3 regions of the Streptomyces sp. NPDC059897 genome follow, and region 1 is predicted to be linked to each of the others. Evidence: riboswitches for the same ligand, from Rfam matches in the RefSeq annotation. Region 1 holds a riboswitch; each other region holds the start of a gene.

Region 1 (4,890 bases):
GGACGCGCTGGCGTTCGCCGCCGGACAGGGTGTGCCACAGGCGGTGCGCCCGGTCGGCCAGTCCGCTGCGCTCCAGGGCCTCGCGCACGGCCGCCTCGTCCGCCGCCGACGCGGGCTGCCAGGCGCGGCGGTGCGGAACCCGGCCCAGGCGCACGACGTCCGCGACGGTCAACTCGACCTGGGCGTCGGCCTGTTGCTGCACCATGGCGATGCGCCGCGCGGCCTGCCTGCGGCCCACCGAGGCGAGCGGGTCGCCGTCGAGCGTGACGAGGCCCGCGGACGGGGCCAGCACCCCGGCGAGCAGGCGCAGCAGCGTCGACTTGCCCGAGCCGTTGGGGCCGAGGACGCCGGTGACGGTGCCGGGCTCCGGTGTCACGGACACCCCGTCGAGCACCAGCGCGCCGCCCGGCGACCACGACACACGCTCCGCGCGCAGCCCCTGCTGGGAAGGGCTCATCGCACACCCCGCTGCCGGTAGAGCACCAGCACGAACGCCGGCACACCGATCAGCGATGTCACCACACCCACCGGAACCTCCTGCGGTTCGAGCACCGTCCGCGCCACCGTGTCCACCCACACCAGGAACACCGCACCCGCGAGCGCCGTCACCGGCAGCAGCCGGGTGTGCCCCGGACCCACCAGGGCGCGCGCCGCGTGCGGAAGCACCAGGCCGACGAAGCCGATCGCCCCCGCCGCGCTCACCAGCGCCGCCGTGAGCAGCGCCGTCACGCACAGCAGCACGATCCGGGTACGGCCCACCCGGACGCCGAGCGCGGCCGCCGCCTCCGCGCCGAACGCGAACGCGTCGAGGGTGCGCCCGTACGCCAGACACACCACGAGTGCCACGGCGAGCACGGCCAGACACAGCCACACCTCGGTCCAGCCGACGCCGCTGAGCGAGCCGAGCAGCCAGAACAGCACGCCGCGCGTCGTCTCCGCGTCGGCGGAGGTCAGCACGACGAACGAGGTCAGCGCCGAGAACAGCTGCATCGCCGCGACGCCGCACAGCACCACCCGGTCCGTGCTGCCGCCCAGCGTGTGACTCAGCACCAGCACCAGGGCGAACGAACAGACGGCGCCCGCGAACGCGCCGCCGGACACCGAGACGGCGCCCCCGCCGAGGCCGAGCACGACGACGAGCACGGCCCCGGTCGACGCGCCCGACGAGACACCGAGCACGAACGGATCGGCCAGGGGGTTGCGCAGCAGCGCCTGGAGCACCGTGCCGCACACCGCGAGCCCGGCCCCGCACACCGCCGCGAGCAGCGTCCGGGGCAGCCGCAGATTCCATACGATGCCGTCCCGGATCGGCGAGAGGTCCGAGGTCGCCAGGCCGATCCGGTCGCCGACCGCAGCCCACACGTCGCCGACCCGGATCTGCGCGGGACCGATCGTGATCGCGAAGGCCACGGAGGCGCACAGTGCGGCCACGGCCGCCGCCCAGGCGAGCGCGGCGCGCAGGGTGAACCGGGGCGAGGGCGCAGGATGCGCGGCCGTCGCCGGAGGAGCCGCAACCGTGCGAGCAGTGACCGAACGGGCCGTCACCGGGCGAGCCCGAACTGGCGCAGCCCCGCGGCCACCCGCTCCACGCCGTCGACCGTCCGGATCGTCGGGTTCATGGCCTGCCCGCTGAGGCGCACGTACCGCTTCTTCTTCACGGCGGTCATGTGCTTGGTGACTGGATTCGACTCCAGGAACTTGATCTTCTGCGCGGCCGACTCCGCGGACTGTGAGCGGCGCGTCAGATCGCCGATGACCAGGACATCGGGATCGCGGTCCGCGACCGTCTCCCAGTTGACCTGCGGCCACTCCGCGCGCGTGTCGTCGAAGACATTGCGCGCCCCGAGCTCCTTCGTGACGACGCCGGGCGCCCCGCAACAGCCCGCCATGTAGGGCGAGTCGGAGTTGGCGAACCAGTACAGGACGTCGACGCCGTGCGCATCGACACCCGAAGTGGCTCTGCTGACCCGCGACTTGAGCTGCCCGATCAGCTTCTCGCCGCGCTCCTCCACGTCGAAGACGCGCGCCAGATCGCGGATCTCGCCGTACACGACGTCGAGCCCCAGGGCCTTGGTCCGCACCCCGTCCCCGTCGCCGCCGTTGTCCTTGCCCGCGCAGTCGCTGGGGGAGAGGTACGTGGGCACGCCGAGCTCCTCGAACTCCGCGCGCGGCGCCACACCGCCCTTGCCGAGGGTGTACGTGAACGAGGCCGCGGCGAAGTCCGGTTCGGTGCCGAGGACCTTCTCGAACGACGGGTAGCGGTCGGCCAGGCGCGGCACCTTCGCGTTGGCCTTCGCCAGGTTCTTCAGCACCGGGTCGGTCCAGGTGCCGGTGCCGGCCATCCGGTCCTCCAGGCCGAGCGAGAGCATGATCTCGGCGGAGCCCTGGTCGAGGGCGACGGCGCGACGCGGGGTGTGCTCGACCCGCACCTTCTCGCCGCAGTTGTCGAGCGTGACACCACGACCACCGGCGGCGTCGTCCTCGGTGGCGGCGGTCGTACCGCACCCGGTCAGCAGCAGGGTGAGCGCCAACAGCGGGGCGCATCGGCGGAGTTGACGTGCGAACAGCACGGAGGTTCCTTCGCGTCCAGGGCTCATACGCGGAGCCGGCCTACGGTCCGCCCCCACGCCACGCGGCGCTGGAGGCCGCCAGCAGGTCTTCGGACTCGGGGTCGTCCGCGCGAAGCGCCTTCCCAGGCCGATGTGCCGGCCCAGTGGCAGTGGCTCCGCCCGTCACCCTCACCGCTGCGCGTCAGTTCCGGGTTCGCACCGGATTCCCTGACCCGTGTGCGCATAAAAACACACAAAGGTACGACTGGCTCGGCGAAACTATCACGCCGGGTGTCCGCTACGGGGAGGGCGGTGTGAAGACCGCCTCCAGCTGGGGGCGGGTGCCGTCCCGGTGGTGGTCCATGAGCGAGACGAGGCGTTCGTGGTCCCGGACGCGCAGCGCCTCGACCATCTCGGCGTGCTCGTCGACGATCCGCTTCTGCGACAGCGGGTCGTGCAGCAGGTAGGCCCGGTAGCCGTCGCTGAGCTGCCAGACGCGGCGCAGTTCGGCGACGACCAGGTCCAGGCCCGACGCGGTGAACATGCGGAAGTGGAAGTCGGAGTTGAGACGCGCCATGGCGGTGAGGTCGCCACGGGCCGACGCCTCCGCGATCTGCTCGTTCGCGGTGCGCAGTCCCTCCAAGGCGGAGGCCGAGAAGGGCGGCAGCCTGCGCAGCACCTCCGCCTCGAGGACCCGCCGCATCAGATAGGTCTGCTCGAACTCGGCCGCCGTCAGCACCTTCACCCGGTACCCGACGTTGCGGACGTGGTCGAGGACGCCTTCGCTGGCCAGCACCCGCAGCGCCTCGCGGACCGGGGCCCGGCTGACCCCGAGACGCGCCGCCAGTGCCTCCTGCCGCACCGGGCTGCCGGGCGTCAGATCGCGTGCGAACAGCATCGCCCGCAGCTCCTCCACCACCTGGGCCACCGCGCCGGACACCGCGTCCAGCCGGTCCGCCCCCGTCTGAGCCGTCACTGGCGCCTGCCTTCCCGTCGAGGTTGTCGACTCTAACTCCCCTGAAAGCGCAGGGGCATTGACATCATGCCGAACCGTGAGTCAGATTGCATCCAATCTTGCTCGGGTGGTTGTCCGTTTCACCGGCAAACACCCGAAATGAAACCCGCTGACGGGCCCAAGGGGCGCCATCAGGGGCCGATTTCGGAGGAGGATTCGGCGATGACGCCGAAGGTACCGGCAGAATCGGTAGACAATTTGCAGGACGCGGTGGCAGTGGGCGGCGGTGGGTTCCCCGCGGACCGGCCGCTCGACGGCGTCCGCGTCGTCGACATCACCTCGACACTGATGGGCCCGTACTGCACCCTGCTGCTCGCCCAGTGGGGCGCTGACGTCATCAAGGTCGAGCCGCCCGCGGGCGACGTCGTCCGCTACATCGGTGACACCCGGGGCAACGGCATGGGTCCCGCCTTCCTCAACACCAACCGCGGAAAGCGCAGCGTCGCCCTCGATCTCAAGGCCCCCGGCGCGGCGCCCGTCCTCGCCGCCCTGGTCGACTCGGCCGACGTCCTCGTGCACAACCTGCGTCCCGCGGCCGCCCGCCGGCTCGGGCTCACGGCCGAGTCCGCCCTGGAGCGCAACCCGCGCCTCGTCCACTGCGCGTTCCGCGGCTTCGCCGCCGGTGGCCCCGACTCCGACCGGCCCGCCTACGACGACGTCATCCAGGCCGCCGGGGGAGTCGCCGCACTCCAGGGCGGTGAAGGCGGCGCCGAGTACGTGCGGCAGGCGGCGGCCGACAAGACCGTCGGCATCTACGGGGCCGCGGCCGTCCTCGCCGCGCTGCACGGCCGCCAGGCCACGGGCCGAGGCCGCGCCGTCGAGGTCCCGATGCTGGAGACCATGGCCTCGTTCACCCTGCTCGAACAGCAGGGCGGCCGCGTCTTCGACCCGCCCACGGGCCCCACCGGCTACGCCCGCACCAGCTCCCCGCACCGGCGCCCGTGCCGCACCAAGGACGGCCACCTCGCCGTCATGATCTACACCGATGCCCAGTGGCGGGCCTTCTTCGCCGCGATCGGCCGCCCGGCGCTCGCCGACGACCCGCGCTTTCGCACCATCACGGAGCGCACCGAGCACATCGACACCCTCTACTCGATGGTCAACGCCGAGCTGTTGCTGCGCACCACGGCCGAGTGGCAGGCCGAGTTCGACGCCCGCGACATCCCGGCGACCCGCGTGAACACCCTCGACGACCTCTTCACCGACCCGCACCTGAGCGCCACCGGCTTCTTCGAGCGCACCGAACACCCCACGGAGGGCCCGCTGTTGCTCGGCCGGCCGCCGGTGAGGATGACCGAACCCGACGCGGGCGCCTCCCCGCCCGAG
Region 2 (4,890 bases), on a different contig from region 1:
CCCGAAGCGCTTCTTCGGCGCGGCCCGCGACGCCGAGGAGGCCGGCTCGCTGACCATCCTCGCGACCGCCCTCGTCGACACCGGCTCCCGCGCCGACGACTACTACTTCGAGGAGCTCAAGAGCACCGGAAACATGGAGCTGCGCCTCGACCGCGTCCTCGCGCAGCGCCGCGTCCACCCCGCCGTCGAGCTCACACCCTCCGGCACCCGCCGCGAGGAACTCCTGCTCCCCGCCGCCGAGTTGACCGTCGTACGCGGACTGCGGCGCGCCCTGCAGAGCCGTGACCCGGCCGCCTCCTACGAGGCCCTCCTCGACAAGCTGCGCCAGACCCCGGACAACGCCGCGTTCCTGCGCCAGGCGCACTCCACGGTGCCCGTCGCCTGACCCGCACCGCCCGACCCGCACCGCCCGACCGCACCCCCGAGTGCGTAATACTCGACCTATGAACGCGAGCATTACGCGCCGTGGTGGCCCCCCGGCCGTCACCGTCCGGCGGGCCACCGCGCGGGACGCCCGGCGCCTCACCCGCCTCGTACGCGGCTCCAGCGCCTACCGGGACCCGTACGCCTCCATGGTCGCGGGCTACCGGGTGGGCCCCGACTACATCGAGGCGCACCACGTCTACGTGGCCGTGGATCCGGCCGACGAGCGGGTGCTGGGCTTCTACGCGCTGCTCGCCGAGCCGCCGGAGCTGGACCTGATGTTCGTCGCCGACGAGGCGCAGGGCCGGGGCATCGGGCGGCTGCTCGTCGACCACATGCGGGAGCGGGCCCTGGCGGCGGGCCTCGACCATGTCCGGGTCGTCGCGCACCCGCCCGCCGAGGGCTTCTACCGGGGCATGGGAGCCCACCGCACCGGCACGGTGCCCGCGCGTCCGCCGGTCGCCTGGGACCGGCCCGAACTCGAATTCCCCATTCCCCCGGCCGCCTGAGGGGTTCCGCCCTCGGCCCGTACGGCGCACACTCGTGGGCGTCGGAATGCGGCAAGGAGGCCACATTGGGCAGCAGTCAGGCACGCGCCGAGGCGTTCGACGTGATCGTGGAGATCCCGCAGGGGTCCCGGAACAAATACGAGATGGACCACGATCTCGGCCGGATCCGGCTCGACCGGATGCTGTTCACGTCGACGCAGTACCCCGCGGACTACGGCTACATCACCGGCACGCTCGGCGGCGACGGCGACCCGCTGGACGCGCTCGTCCTGACCGGCGACGCGACGTTCCCCGGCTGCGCCATCGAGTGCCGGGCGATCGGCATGTTCGTGATGAGCGACGAGAAGGGCCCGGACGAGAAGGTCCTGTGCGTTCCCGCGCACGATCCGCGGCACGACGCGACCCGGGACATCGAGGACATCCCCGAGTTCGACCGCCTGGAGATCACCCACTTCTTCGAGGTCTACAAGGATCTGGAGCCGGGCAAATCGGTCGACGGCTCCCACTGGGAGGGCCGGGAGAAGGCCTACGAGGAGATCCGCCGGGCCCGCGAGCGCGCTACGGGCAGGTAGTAGGGTGGTCGGGCCGTGGTGCTCGGGAAGACCGGTGACGGCCCCTCAGGGGCCCATTCCGGAGCGGCCCTCGCCACTGTGATCGGGTTCCGGACAGCGACGTCCGGAGCGCGCCGTTCCATCCTGTACGCCACTGGCGGCCGTCGGCCGCTGGGAAGGCCGGAGCGGCGGGCACGCCCGTAAGCCAGGAGACCGGCCGCGGCATCTCACGAAGTGATCCACGAGGTGCTGGAGCGTGATCGACGCATGACCCTGCCCGGGAACTCCCCGACCCCTGCCCTGAACTCCCCTCCCCCTGCCTTTCGTTGGCGCCGCGAGGACACGCTGCGCACGGCCGGACTGATCGCGGTGATCGCCGCGCTGCACGTCGTCGCGTTCGGCGTGCTGTTCCTGCTCGTCGTCCCCGAGCACTACGAAGTGGGCAACAAGGCCTTCGGTATCGGCCTCGGCATCACCGCGTACACGCTCGGCATGCGGCATGCCTTCGACGCCGACCACATCGCGGCCATCGACAACACCACCCGCAAGCTGATGGCGGACGGCAAGCGGCCGGTGTCGGTCGGCTTCTGGTTCGCGCTCGGCCACTCCAGCGTGGTGGTGGCCATGGCGGCGCTCGTCGCGGGCGGCGCGGCGCTCGCCGGCACCCTCATGAACGACAACTCGGCCACCCACCAGGTGCTCGGCGTCGTCGGCACGACCGTCTCCGGCACGTTCCTGTACCTCATCGCGGCGCTCAACCTCGTCGCTCTGATGGGCATCCTCAAGGTCTTCAAGGCGATGCGCGCGGGCTCGTACGACGAGCGGAAGCTCGAGGAGCACCTGGATTCACGGGGGTTCATGAACCGGATCCTCGGCCGCTTCACCAGGTCCATCACCCGGCCCGGCCAGATGTTCCCGCTGGGCTTCCTCTTCGGTCTCGGCTTCGACACCGCGACCGAGGTGACGCTGATGGTGATGGCGGGCAGCGGCGCCGCGGCGGGCCTGCCGTGGTACGCGATCCTGTGCCTGCCGCTGCTGTTCGCCGCGGGCATGAGCCTGTTCGACACCCTCGACGGCACGTTCATGAACTTCGCCTACCAGTGGGCCTTCTCCAACCCGGTCCGCAAGGTGTTCTACAACCTCACCATCACGGGTCTGTCGATCGCGGTCGCGTTCTTCATCGGGACGATCGAACTCGTGGGCGTGCTCCACGACAAGCTCGACCTCAGCGACGCGGTCACCGGGTGGATCGCCGGGCTCGACCTCGACAACGTCGGGTACGTCATCGTCGGCCTGTTCGTGGTCGTGTGGGCGGCGGCCATCGCCTACTGGCGGCTCGCGCGGGTCGAGCAGCGATGGTCGGCGCGGGTGGCCGACGGGGCGTAGCCCGCCCGTAGCGAATAAATCGGTTGCCGGGGTGCGCGGCGCGCTGCTGCACTGGTCCCTGTGCGGCAGTTGCCGCGCATGCCGAGCGTGAGGACCGATTCATGCGCACTGCAGTCCAGTTCCTTCCGAGGGCCACCGCGGATTCCGCCGCCGTGGCATTCCCTTCCCTCAAGGACCCGACTGCCAGTGGCATTGCTGAATCTTGGAATTCTCGCGCACGTCGACGCCGGTAAGACCAGCCTGACCGAGCGGCTCCTGCACTCGGCCGGTGTGATCGACGAACTCGGCCGCGTCGACGACGGGAGCACCCGCACCGACTCCCTCGACCTGGAGCGGCGGCGCGGCATCACCATCAAGTCGGCCGTGGTGTCGTTCCCGGTCGGCGGCACGGACGTGAACCTCGTGGACACGCCCGGCCACCCCGACTTCATCGCCGAGGTCGAGCGCGTGCTCGGTGTGCTCGACGGGGCGGTGCTCGTCGTCTCCGCCGTGGAGGGCGTGCAGGCGCAGACCCGCGTCCTGATGCGCACCCTGCGCCGACTGCGCATCCCCACCGCGGTGTTCGTGAACAAGGTCGACCGCGGCGGCGCCCGCGAGCCGGAGCTCCTCGACGATCTGCGGCTCAAACTCGCGCCCGCCGTGATCCCGATGAACACGGTCGCGCACGGCCTCGGCGGCCGGGACGCACACTGCGTTCCCTACGCCGCCGGGGACACGGCCCATCGCGCCCGCCTGGTCGACGTGCTCTCGGCCCGTGACGACGCGCTTCTGGAGGCGTACGTCAAGGACGAGGAGTCGGTCACGTACGGCCGGCTGGGCGACGTGCTCGCCGAACAGACGTCGCGCGCCGAGGCGCATCCGGTGTACTTCGGCTCGGCGATGACGGGCGCGGGAGTCGACGCGCTCGTGGACGGCATCACACGGCTCCTCCCGACGGCCGACGAGCGGCCCCAACTGCCCTTGTCTGCCCGCGTGTTCAAGGTGGAGCGCGGTCCGGCCGGCGAGAAGGTCGCGTACGCCCGCGTGTTCACGGGGACGCTGCGGGTCCGTGAGCGGCTCGCGCTGCCCGGCGGCGGGGAGGACCGCGTGACGTCGGTGCGTGTCTTCGCGGACGGGGCGGACACACCGTGTACGGAAGCGGGTCCCGGGCAGGTGGCGCGGCTGTGGGGGCTCGGTGGCGTGCGCGTCGGGGACGATCTGGGAGAGCCCCAAGTCCCGGTCAAAGAGCACCACTTCGCGCCGCCGACCCTGGAGACGGTCGTCGACCCCGACCGGCCGGGGCGGCGCGGCGCGCTGCTCGCCGCGCTCACCCAGCTCGCCGAGCAGGACCCGCTGATCGGACTGCGGCAGGACGACATCCGCCAGGAGGTCTTCCTGTCGCTCTACGGCGAGGTGCAGAAGGAGGTCGTGCAGGCAACCCTCGCCGAGGAGTTCGGGCTCGACGTGACGTTCCGGGAGTCGACGCCGCTGTGCGTCGAGCGGCCGACGGGCTCCGGCGCGGCGGGCGAGGCCATGAAGGACGAGGGCAACCCGTTCCTGGCGACCATCGGCCTGCGGGTCGACCCGGCGCCGGTCGGCTCGGGCGTCTCGTTCCGGCTCGGGATCGAGCTCGGCTCCCTGCCCCTGGCCTTCATCAAGGCCATCGAGGAGACCGTGCACAGGACGCTGCGCCAGGGACTGCTCGGCTGGCAGGTCACCGACTGCACGGTGACGCTTGCGCGCTCCGGCTACGCCCCACGGCAGAGCCACGCGCACGCGATCTTCGACAAGTCGATGTCGAGCACGGGGGCCGACTTCCGCGGCCTCACCCCGCTGGTCCTGATGAGCGCCCTCGCCCGCGCGGGCACGACGGTGTGCGAGCCGATGCACCGGTTCCGCCTGGACATCCCGGCGGATCTGTACGGGGCGGTGCTGCCGGTACTGACCCGGCTGCGGGCCGTACCGACGGGACAGCGCACGGACGGCGGGCCGTGGACCACGGTCGAAGGGCTGATCCCCGCGGCCCGGGTGCGTGCCCTGGA
Region 3 (4,890 bases), 160 kb from region 1:
ATCAAGCGGCCGGCGTATAGGTGCGCTTGCCCCGCCGGTACGCGATCTCGCCGAGCACGATGTCGCACAGCAGGAACGCCGCGAGCGGCAGGCCGAGCAGCGGCACGAAGTAGCCGAGCAGGGCGATCACCACCAGCGCCGGCACCACGACATACGGCGGCACCTGCTGCCAGGCACCGCGCGGAACCGGCCGCCCGAAGGCGGAACCGCGCCCGCGCTGCCACCACATCCGGTACCCCCACACGATGAGGAGCACCACCGCCAGGGCGAGGGCCGCCAGGGCGATCTGATTGACGAGGCCGAACAGGTTGCCGGTGTGCAGGTCGATGCCCCAGCGGGACAGCTTGGCGAGCACCGGGTAGTCGGCGAACCGCACGACGTCCGTGACCTGCCCGCTCGCCGGGTCGACGGCGACGGCGTCCTGCTTCTCCGGCCAACTCCGCTGGATCTGTTGGACGACGTACGCCGAGGAGTCGTCGGCGGGCGGCACGATCTCCACCGGGTTCGAGAGGCCTTCGCCGCGGGCCGCCTCCAGCACCGCGTTGAGGCCGACGCCGGCGTCCCCTGCCGGAGTGCCCGACCCGCCCATGTTGTGCCCCGCGTGTTCACCGCCGGAGGCCGGGGCGGCGGATGCGGAGACGGCAGGCGTCGTCTGGCCGAGCGCGGCACGCAGGTCGGTGATGCTCGCACCGGCGTACGTCGACCAGGTCAGGCCCGTAGCGGACAGGAAGAAGAGCCCGAGCGCCGCCCAGACACCCACCGAACCGTGCAGCGAGAGGGTGCGCCTGCGGCCGGACGTCCCTCGGATCGCCCGACGTGCGCGACGCCGACTGAACCAGAGGACGAGTCCGCCGCCCGCGATCACCCACATCCAGCTGGCCGCGAACTCGCTGTAGAGACGGCCCACTTGGCCGAGGTGGAGGTCGCGGTGGAGCTCGTCGATCCAGGTGCGCAGGGGCAGCGCGCCGGTCGATCCGTACTGTTCGAGGGCGCCACGGACCTCGCCGTTGTACGGGTTCACGAACACCGCGAGCGTGTGCTCGGCGTCGACACCCGCGACGCCGGAGAGCATGACGCGTGTCGTCGCCCCGGCCTCGGGAGACGGCCGCACCGCGCTGATGTCCCCTTCGGGGTGGGCCTTGCGGGCGGCGGCGACCTGATCGGCGATGGGCAGCTCGGACTTACCCACGGGGACGTTCAGCTCATGGGCGTACACGATCTTCTCGGCCTGGAACGAGCCCGCGTAGAGCAGTCCCGTGACCGCGGCGACGAACAGGAATGGGGCGACGAACACCCCTGCGTAGAAGTGCAGTCGGAGCACCAGCGGGCGAAGCGATGCCCACGGCGACCGGTCGGTGGGCGGCGCTTGCCGGGTCTCTTCTGCTGGGCGGGAGGCAGAGGTGTCTGACGTCTCGGAGGTGATGGACAACGTGGTCCTCCAGTTTCGGGCAGCACGGAGTCCGGGCGCGGGCCCCGCCTCTCGACGGCGGCCCTGGGCACATCCGGATCCGGTGCGTGGCAAGGGGACTCGGCCGTGCGGGCCCGTCCGGGGCGTGCGCACGGCCGACGCCCGAGGGTGCGGCGCAGCCTCGGGTGAACCGGCTGTCGTCAGGCGACAGCGTTCCCTGCGGGTGGGCCCCTGGAGGTGATGGGGTGCGCGAGGAGGAGTTCGCGCGGTGTACGGGCGGGCCGGGTGCGGCGGACGTGGATGCGCGGCCGGTGCGGCGGAACCGGAAGGCGGAACGGGAGCGTCAGCGGCGCGACGATCCGGTCGACGACGCACCGCGCGAGGCGGAACGCGGCCTGCTCGCCGTACGCGAGCCAGAGCCCGCTCAGCACGGCGGCCAGCAGGTGGGCCATCAGCATGCCGGTGGGAGACATGCCGCTCACGTCGTGACCGGCATGCGCCATTTCGTGCATGCCGCCCATCGCATCGGGCGGCATGGCACCCATGGGCATGCCGCCCATGGCATCCGTCGGTTCCATGGGCGCGCGGCACAGCACATGGTCCAGCCACTGCCCGGCGACGGAACCGCCTGAAGCCGCCGGGTGCGCGACGACCTGCGCCCACGAGAAGAAGAGGTGCAGCACCGCCTGCGCCGCCACCGCCAGGCCCACGACCGGCAGGATTCCGCGCTCGCGACCCGCGGGCACACACGCCGCTCCACCGGTGATCGCGAATCCGGCGGCCAGCGCCCACCACGGCACGGTGTCACCGGACATGAGCGTGTGCGCGATGGCCGTGAGCAGCACGCAGACGGCCGCGAACATCGCGGCCCGTCCAGCGCGAGCGTTCCGGCGTGTGGTCATGGCCGCCCCATCTTGGCATCCCCGCCACCGTGATCACCGGCAGGTTCGCAACCCCGCGTGCGCAGCGTGGAAGGCACGTAGGATCGCCGGGTCATCACCGCGACGGGTGACAGGAAGCCGGTGCGAATCCGGCACGGTCCCGCCACTGTGACCGGGCGGCGCGCGTCAGCGCGGCCCGGGAGTCAGGTCACTGGCCCGTCGCGGGCTCATTCCGAGGAGCGCGGACTCCGTAGGAGGCTTCACGTGTACGACGGTCCGTACCGTCCCCATGACCTTCCCCTCTCCCATGTACGGAGACTCACCCGTGTGCGACGGCGGCGCTTCGTCGTGCGTGTCACGGCTGCCCTCGCCGCACTGTCGGCGACAGTACTCACCGCCGCCTGCGGCCCGTCCGGACCGGATCCCGCAGGCGCCGACGGCCGCCCGCGGTCGTCGGCCGCCGAGGGATTCCCCGTCACCATCGACAACTGCGGCGTCAGGACGACGTACGACAGGCCGCCGTCCCGCGCGGTGACCATCCATCAGCATCCCGCCGAACTCCTGCTCTCCCTCGGCCTGAAGGACCGCATGGTCGGCACGGCGTTCCCCGACTCCGCCGTCCTGCCGAGCCTGCGCAAGGACTACGCGTCGGTGCCCGAACTCGCCGCGAAGGCGCCCTCGTTCGAGAAGGTCCTCGAAGCCGAACCCGACTTCGTCTACGGCGGCTACTCCAGCGCGTTCGACGAGAAGGAGGGCCGCTCGCGCAAGGCGCTCGCCGACGCGGGCATCGACACGTACCTCAACCGCGAGTACTGCGGCGAGAAGAACGTGACGATGCGGGACACCTACGCCGAGATACGCACCATCGGCAAGATCTTCGGGGTCTCCGACCGTGCCGACGCGCTCGTCTCCGACCTCCGCCGACGGGTGGAGAAGGCGAGCGCCGCCGTCCGGGGCAGGCCGGACGTCCCCGTGTTCGTGTACGACAGCGGCGACAAGTCCGCCTTCACCGCGGGCGGCAAGGGCCTGGGCACGCAGCTGATCGACCAGGCGGGCGGCCGCAATGTGTTCGCCGATCTGGACGACGTGTTCGGTGATGTCTCCTGGGAGCAGGTCGTCGACCGCAGGCCGGAGGTCATCGCGATCTACGACTACGCGGGCGACAAGAGCGTCGAGCAGAAGAAGCGGTACCTGCTGGCGCAGCCCGCGCTCGCCGACGTACCCGCCATCAAGCACAAGCGGTTCGTGGTGCTGCCGTTGACCGCGACGCTGGTCGGGGTCCGGTCGGCGTACGCGGTGGAGGGTCTTGCGCGCGGGCTGCACCCGGAGAGCTTCAAGTGACGGCGCCCGCGGTGGCCGACGAGCGGACACCGGGCGGGGCGCGGGAACGACACATCGGCCAGAGGGTGCGGCTCACCGCCACTCTGGTCGTGCTCGCCGCGCTGCTTTTCGTCTCGCTCACGGCCGGACTCGCCATCGGCTCGGTGCACGTACCGGCCGGCCAGGTGTGGGGCATCGTGACGCACGCGCTGGGCTTCGATGGGTGGGGTGAGGCGGACTGGTCGCGGGCGCGGGAGACGATCGTGCTCGACGTGCGGGCGCCGCGCGTCCTGCTCGGGGCCATGACCGGCGCCGGTCTCGCGGTCGTCGGCACGGCACTTCAGGCCCTGGTGCGCAATCCGCTCGCCGAGCCGTACCTCCTCGGTGTCTCGTCCGGCGCCTCGCTCGGCGCGGTCGCGGTCCTCGTGTTCGGGGTCGGCGTGTTCGGCGCGATGTCACTGTCGGCGGCGGCGTTCGCGGGCGCGCTCGGCGCGCTGGTCCTCGTCTACGCCACCGCGCGCACCGGCGGCCGCATCACGTCCGGCCGCCTGATCCTGTCGGGGGTGGCGGTCGCGTCGATCCTCAGCGCGCTGCTCAACCTGCTGCTGCTCACCACGGACCGCGGCAACGAGGCACGTACGGTGCTCGCCTGGACGCTCGGCGGTCTGGGCGGGGTGTCCTGGAACTCGCTGTGGCTGCCGGGACTCGGCCTGCTCCTCGGGATCGGCGTCCTCATGGTGCAGGCGCCGAACCTGAACCTGCTGCTGGCGGGCGAGGAGGCGGCCACGACGATGGGCCTGGACGTGGCCCGTTTCCGCGCCCGAATGTTCGTGCTGGTCTCGCTCGTCACCGGTGTGCTGGTCGCGGCGGCCGGGCCGATCGGTTTCGTCGGCCTGATGCTGCCGCACATCGTGCGTCTGCTCGTCGGCGGCGACCACCGGCGCGTGCTGCCGACGGCGGCCCTGGGAGGTGCGGTGTTCCTCGTGTGGGCGGACATCGCGGCGCGGACGGTCGCCGCGCCGATGGAGATCCCGGTCGGTGTGCTCACTGCGCTGTGCGGCGGCCCGTTCTTCCTGTGGCTGATGCGGCGGGACGCGCGGCGCCAGAACGCGGGAGGTGCCGGATGACACCCGCCGACCTTCACGTCGAGAACGTCACCGTCACGGCGGGCGCACGACGACTGGTCGACGACGTCTCGCTGACCGCCCGCCCCGGCGAGACCATCGGCCTCGTCGGGCCCAACGGCAGCGGCAAGTCCACACTGCTGCGGGCCGTGTACCG

What was found. Region 1 has a riboswitch for cobalamin ahead of ACFV9W_RS03030 (ABC transporter substrate-binding protein). Riboswitches for the same ligand answer to the same signal wherever they lie in the genome.
Region 2: linked by a shared signal. The riboswitch ahead of ACFV9W_RS25755 (HoxN/HupN/NixA family nickel/cobalt transporter) and the one ahead of ACFV9W_RS03030 (ABC transporter substrate-binding protein) in region 1 are both predicted to bind cobalamin.
Region 3: linked by a shared signal. The riboswitch ahead of ACFV9W_RS03850 (ABC transporter substrate-binding protein) and the one ahead of ACFV9W_RS03030 (ABC transporter substrate-binding protein) in region 1 are both predicted to bind cobalamin.

The regions. Positions count from the first base shown of each region.
Region 1 is NZ_JBHWKQ010000002.1:83,154-88,043, reverse strand. It holds gene ACFV9W_RS03040 (ABC transporter ATP-binding protein) at 1-457, opposite strand, end outside; gene ACFV9W_RS03035 (FecCD family ABC transporter permease) at 454-1,545, opposite strand; gene ACFV9W_RS03030 (ABC transporter substrate-binding protein) at 1,542-2,597, opposite strand; cobalamin riboswitch at 2,633-2,834, opposite strand; gene ACFV9W_RS03025 (GntR family transcriptional regulator) at 2,848-3,525, opposite strand; gene ACFV9W_RS03020 (CaiB/BaiF CoA transferase family protein) at 3,727-4,890, shown strand, end outside.
Region 2 is NZ_JBHWKQ010000025.1:97,077-101,966, reverse strand. It holds gene rho (transcription termination factor Rho) at 1-385, shown strand, start outside; gene ACFV9W_RS25765 (GNAT family N-acetyltransferase) at 444-932, shown strand; gene ACFV9W_RS25760 (inorganic diphosphatase) at 998-1,504, shown strand; cobalamin riboswitch at 1,504-1,720, shown strand; gene ACFV9W_RS25755 (HoxN/HupN/NixA family nickel/cobalt transporter) at 1,751-2,869, shown strand; gene ACFV9W_RS25750 (GTP-binding protein) at 3,056-4,890, shown strand, end outside.
Region 3 is NZ_JBHWKQ010000002.1:243,670-248,559, forward strand. It holds gene ACFV9W_RS03840 (PepSY-associated TM helix domain-containing protein) at 2-1,423, opposite strand; gene ACFV9W_RS03845 (hypothetical protein) at 1,609-2,310, opposite strand; cobalamin riboswitch at 2,382-2,524, shown strand; gene ACFV9W_RS03850 (ABC transporter substrate-binding protein) at 2,554-3,630, shown strand; gene ACFV9W_RS03855 (FecCD family ABC transporter permease) at 3,627-4,736, shown strand; gene ACFV9W_RS03860 (ABC transporter ATP-binding protein) at 4,733-4,890, shown strand, end outside.